DNA from 2 places in the Shewanella sp. 5_MG-2023 genome. Region 2 is predicted to be linked to the other one. Evidence: predicted binding sites of a transcription regulator. Region 2 holds the regulator's gene; the other holds the start of a gene.
The links. Region 2 encodes LexA, which represses DNA repair genes until DNA is damaged. Its sites were predicted from a motif close to TACTGTATNNNNATACAGTA; they were not measured.

Region 1: the regulator LexA is predicted to act here: its motif matches at 1,731-1,750, upstream of Q4557_RS00140 (YebG family protein).

The regions. Positions count from the first base shown of each region.
Region 1 covers NZ_JAUORC010000001.1:34,581-37,786, reverse strand. Annotated here, with positions in the region: gene Q4557_RS00155 (MlaD family protein) at 1-317, opposite strand, end outside; gene Q4557_RS00150 (paraquat-inducible protein A) at 304-936, opposite strand; gene Q4557_RS00145 (paraquat-inducible protein A) at 926-1,555, opposite strand; gene Q4557_RS00140 (YebG family protein) at 1,762-2,055, shown strand; gene Q4557_RS00135 (GAF domain-containing protein) at 2,080-2,538, shown strand; gene proQ (RNA chaperone ProQ) at 2,805-3,206, shown strand, end outside.
Region 2 covers NZ_JAUORC010000042.1:10,746-13,951, forward strand. Annotated here, with positions in the region: gene coxB (cytochrome c oxidase subunit II) at 1-16, opposite strand, end outside; gene Q4557_RS18665 (cell division inhibitor SulA) at 447-953, opposite strand; gene lexA (transcriptional repressor LexA) at 950-1,567, opposite strand; gene plsB (glycerol-3-phosphate 1-O-acyltransferase PlsB) at 1,946-3,206, shown strand, end outside.

The DNA of each region.
Region 1 (3,206 bases), on a different contig from region 2:
ACCAACCAGAACTTGGAATTTTTATTGAGAAATGGTTCAGAGCGATAATCCATAATAATTTTGACATTAACGCCAGACAATTCATTGTCGATACTGATATCTGTCACCTTACCAACGGTCAAACCTTGGTATTTGACTAAGGTTTTACCGATATCGATACCAACGGCATTAGGGAAGTGCACAATAATCTCGATACCTGATTCTTTGATGCTTTTTACACCAAGCCAAGCGCCAAGGGCCAAGGCAACAATCGGTAATAACCAAATCGGCGAGAATAATTTCTTTTTAACAACTTTTGGTGATTCAATTTGTGTCATTGTTTTTTTCCAAGCGATCCCAAAGTAAACGAGTATCTAATACCTTTGCTGCTAACTGAGTCAGTAAAATGACTAACGCAAATGCGGTTGCTGCAGGTGCGGGTTTAGCATCAAGTAATTGCCCCATATTAACGACGGCGACAGTTAACGCAATAACAAATAAATCCAGCATCGACCATCTGCCAATCCATTCAATAATATGAAAGCCTATCATGAGTTTCTTTTTAGAAACTGGCAGATTAAAGCTAATAGCGATTAAGTAAATCGCTAAGCCTATAATTTTTAGCCAAGGTACCAATATACTGGCAGTAAAGACAATAATGGCAATAGGGATCATGTCAGAGTGAACCAAATGCACAATACCAGTAAATATGGTGTCATAGGTGACTTTGCCCTGATTGGTGAGCACAGTGATTGGGTAGATATTAGCTGGTATCAGCAAAATGGCTGCGGTAATCAATAACGCCCAACTTTGCTGTAAACTGGCATGATTACGTGTTTGGATTTTAGAATCACAGCGACTACAACGGTCACGACTGATGTTATTGATTTTTCGACAAACAGTGCATAAACAAAAACCGATTTGTATTCCTTGCCGCGCAGGAGTGTTAGCGCTCATAAGCCATTCCCCACATATGTTCTAAATTATATTCCCGTTGTAAAAATAAGATAACTAAAAACAGCATACAAAAACAGAAGGTGCCCATGCCTAAATAAATATCTGAGAAGTCAGACAAGTTAAACGCAGCTACTAAAAATGAAATGACGTAAATTTCAAGCATAGTAAGTTGCGATAAGGTCGCATGGTTTTTAAGCAGTGCGCGATATGTCTTTTGCCAAAAACAGGAGTGCAATTTAAGTTTAACTATGGTGACTTGTAATAAAATCGATAAAATTAATAATCCCGGGGCAATGACCGCTGCCGCCATCACAGCGATGCCAACTATCCAATAACCTTGCAGCCACACCGTCACAGCCGTTTCAAAAACTGTTGTTGTTCGCACACTGCCTAAAAAGTTGATTTCTATGATGGGTAAAAAGTTAGCCGGAATATAAAATAATAATGCCGCGATACACAAGGCAAGCATGCCATTGATTGAGCAGTAAGGAACGTCATAAAGTGCCGTATGGCAGCGAGGGCATAACGCGCGAACATTAGACGGTAAGGCGCGCTTTTGAACGGCTAAGTCACAGGAGCGGCATAATATAATGGTGTTCGGGTCAAGACTTTTCGGCATAGATAAAGGAAAACCGTCCATGTAGTGAAATATTAATGAGCAATAAAATAATAAAAAACGCTTTGTTTTGATTAAAAACACAGTGGAAATATTATTTATCAAGTTACAATAAAACCTAATAATACCAGAATAATCAGAATACTTGCATCAGAAGTTAGTTCTATGACACTCTATGCACTGTATATAAAAACAGTAAGAGGTTAATCATGGCTGTAATAACAAAGTTTGTCGTGGTAAGAGAAGGGGTTGAGAAGATGACGTTTACATCTAAGAAAGAAGCTGACGCCTACGACAAAATGCTCGACATTGCGGATAACTTAGTGCCTTTTATTTCTGGCGCTGAGCTGGAAATAGAGGAAAATAGTGTCGAAAAACTTGCTTTTTATCTTGCATCTAACAAGGATGAACTTGCAAATTTATTAAAAGGGATCGTAAAGCCTAAAGCGGCTACACCCAAAACAGCAAACAAAAAAGCCACTAAAAAAGCGGCTGCAGAATAATAAAAACCTCACTTAGGATGGAAAATGAAAGCTGAGTTTTATGACACATTAAACCGCCAAGTACTGGCATTAATGACCGGTGAAGACGACCTTATTGCAGGAATGGCAAACTTTTCAGCGTTATTAAATGACAACTTAGATGATATAAATTGGGTTGGCTTCTATATTAAGCGTGAAGAACAACTCGTTCTTGGTCCGTTTCAAGGAAAAGTTGCTTGTACACGTATTGTGATCGGTAAAGGTGTATGCGGCACAGCAGCGGCAAATGATGAAACACAATTAGTGGCAGATGTGCATCAATTTGCAGGACATATTGCCTGTGATGCTGCCAGTAATTCTGAAATTGTAGTCCCTGTTCGCCAAGGCAATGACGTAGTTGCGGTATTAGATATTGATAGCCCATCATTGAATCGTTTTGATACAGACGATAGAAAAGGCTTAGAAATGCTAGTAAAAAGCTTTGAATCTTGCCTATTTGCTTAATTAGCGACCAAATATAGCAAATTGCGGGTCGCAATCGCTGCCATGAGCTTTATAATACCGAACAGCGCGCATTGCTATGGATAAAATTTATTTACTGTAAAATTACAGCTAAGTGAGTTAATTTGTTAAAGCATGTTTCAATTGCTTTAGCAATCGAATAAGAAGTGCTAATTTGAACGTTAAGCAAGATCTGTTTAACGAAAGATAAACGACTGTACTCGCAAAGAAAGCTGAGACTCAGTCCCTTTTATAACGTGGAAGTAAAAATGGAATCAACAGACAAGTTGACCGACACCAACGCAGTTTTAGCGTATTTATATGAAACATTTCCTTTATGCTTTATTGCAGAAGGTGAAACTAAGCCATTAAAAATTGGGTTGTTTCAAGATTTAGCTGCTAGGTTGGCTGATGATTCTAAAGTAAGTAAAACACAATTACGTGTAGCACTTAGACGTTATACAAGCAGCTGGCGCTACTTGAAAGGCGTTAAAGCGGGTGTTCAACGTATCGATCTTGACGGTCAAGATTGTGGCGAATTGGAGCAAGAACATATTGACCACGCTCAACAAACGTTGAAAGAAGGTCAAGAAAAAGCCAAAGCTAAGCGTCAAGCTGTAGCGGCTAAAGCGGCCCCTAAAAAGCCAGCAAGAAAACCTGCAGCTAAAGCG
Region 2 (3,206 bases):
ACAACAATCGCTTCACAAGACTACTCCTCTGCTAATTGCGAATTGCAATTACAAAGAAAAGCCACACAGTAATACTCTGCTCTATGCAAACTTTTCATACCCGAAAAAGTTTGATCATTTCAAAGTACACGGTGGCTTTGAGCTTGAAAACTCAATTATGTTATTACGTTACGGTGCCACACTTGTACCTAATACTGAACTTATCAATTATATTTGACGCTTTACATTCAAGGCTTTCTATACCGCACGGTACCAGCTCAATCTTTTAATAGCGTTTGTATCTTTTTGACATTTATTCTCGGCAGTACGATAAATTGTTACTACCTTGTTAACTACATTACTTGGAGATTAAATATTGATCAAGATCACTTTATCATCTAATTTGCTGAAAAAAGTGCAAAAAAAAGCCCCTCAGCGTAGTGAAGGGCTTTTTTAGTCATATTTTACTAGTGAAACGAGGTAAGGTTTACCCGAGTCGGTACTGCTAAAGTTTGCGTTAATGGGTCGCCTTCAGGTAAGTGAGTATTTACATCTTCAATGATAAGCCCTTGGGCTAAGGCATTTTTGGCAACCAATTGAATGCGGCGATTGTCGCGGGCATCTAATGGTGGTGTCCAAGTAATTACTGCACTTGAAGTACCGTTAGTGAGCGCTTTTTCCATCGCCCACAGGGTTTCGACTTCATCTTTGGTGTGAACTAACAATACTCTGTCCATACGAACATTGGCATTAGCAAGAATTTGCTTATAACCGATATGCGGCGGATTAATCAGTACAATCCAACGGCCTTGCTGACTTAAAATGGCTAACTGACTGCATAATTGAGTCAATTCAGTTAAGCCTTGGTTTTGGGTGCGCTTGGTTTCAATCCCTTGTTTAGTGGGTAAGGGATCAGATGCCATATCTACCCATAATCCAGGGTGACGCGGTGCATTGCCTATTAATGTGTTCATAACCAACCTCCATTACGAATAACGCCAACAGCAAGCCCTTCAATCGTTAGGTTTTGGCAACTTAAATCAACTTTAATCGGCTCATATTCTGCATTTTCAGCATGTAAATAAATAATATTGCCTTTCTTTTCAAATCTTTTCACGGTTACATCGTCTTCAAGACGTGCCACTACAACTTGACCATTGGTGGCAGTTTGCATTTTATGCACTGCTAATAAGTCGCCCTCTAAAATACCAATGTCTTTCATACTGTCGCCTCGAACGCGTAGTAAGAAATTAGCATTGGGCTTAAACATTTCTGGGTCAACTTGGAAATACTGTTCAACATGCTCTTGAGCAAGGATAGGTTCACCTGCAGCAACTTGGCCGATAAGTGGTAAGCCTGCTTCAACTTCCTCTTCCACCTGCACCATGCGGATCCCGCGAGAGGTACCAGGAATAATTTCAATACAGCCTTTTTTTGCCAGTGCTTTTAAGTGTTCTTCAGCGGCATTGGCGCTTTTGAAGCCTAATCGAGTTGCAATTTCTGCACGAGTTGGCGGCATACCTGTTTCGGCGATATTACATTTAATTAGCTCTAATATTTCAGCTTGGCGTGGCGTTAAAGGTCTCATATTGATTCCTGTTTTTTTATACAGTGACTGTCATTATATACAGTATCGGTGGTCGCGCAAGTATTAACCAAATTAATTTAACTATTATCATCTAATTCTTGTTGGCTATATATGGGGGCACGGTTAAGTATATGTAATTTAATTATTTAGTTAATGAAGGTAAGTCAGCTTTTTAAACCGATGAAATTGGCTATTTCTCACATCGTTTGTTTAAACAGTATATTTATACAGTAGTGTTGATTGAAAATAGGTTGGTTGTTATTCGGATATGGCTATTTTTACTGAACAAATATTCTCTGTATAGACCCTTGTTAGTGAAACTGAACCATTATCTGGTATTCTATGGCCAATTAATTGATGTTGAATATGCGAACACTCATGTTAAAACCTGACTCAATCATAGCAAAATCATTACGTTGGATTCAAAAACTGATGGTGCACACGGTTGTTGTGCCTGAAGATCCCTTTGCCGATCTGAACTTAGACCCAGATAAACCAGTGGTCTATGTGATGAAGACAGAATCACTCAGTGATATTGCGGCATTAAATGAAGTGACCGCCAAATATGGCTTACCGAGCCCTTATGAGCGACTAGACGTTGATGGCTTAAATACCCCTAGAATTGTGTGTATTGAAGGTCGTAAGCCTCTATTTGGCAAGCGTTTAAGTGGCGAAAAATTTATTGATAACTTCACCAGCTTATTAGCCTTACATAAAAAAAATGATCAACTTGATATTCAATTGGTGCCAGTGAGTCTGTATTGGGGACGTATCCCTGGTAAAGAAGATGACACCATGACCGCAGCCGTATTTGAGCGTGAAAACCCGACCTGGTTACGTAAATGGTTGATGATTTTGTTCTTAGGTCGCCATAGCTTTATTCAATTCTCAAATGCTATGTCGCTACGTTATATGGCTGATGAACACGGCACTGATGTCAGTATTGCGCATAAACTTATCCGTGTGGCGCGAGTGCACTTTAGACGCCAACGTAAAGTGATGACAGGCCCACAACTGCCAAATCGTCAGGCAATGTTCAACTCATTATTAAAGTCTGATGCCATTGCTCAAGCGATAAAAGAAGAAGCGCTTAATAAAAAAATTCCTGAAGACAAAGCCCGCGAAAAAGCGATTCAGTATTTAGATGAAATTGCAGCGGATTACTCAGACAGCTTAGTGCGTATTGCTGAGCGCTTTCTTACTTGGTTGTGGAATAAGTTATACAGCGGTATTAGCATTAAAAGCGCTGAAAAAGTGCGTAAGCTGCATCATGATGGTCATGAAATTGTCTATGTGCCTTGCCATCGTAGCCACATGGATTACCTACTGCTGTCGTATATTTTGTATTACCAAGGCATGGTGCCGCCGCATATTGCCGCCGGTATTAATTTAAACTTTTGGCCAGCAGGCCCTATGTTCCGCCGTGGTGGTGCTTTCTTTATTCGTCGTAGCTTTAACGGTAATAAACTTTATACCGCAGTGTTTCGTGAGTATTTAGATCAGTTATTTGCTAAAGGCTATTCGGTTGAATACTTCACCGAAGGTGGTCGTTCTCGTACCGGTCGTTTATTAGCGCCTAAGACCGGCATGTTAGCGATGACAGTTAACTGTGTACTGCGGGGCATTGAACGCCCAGTAA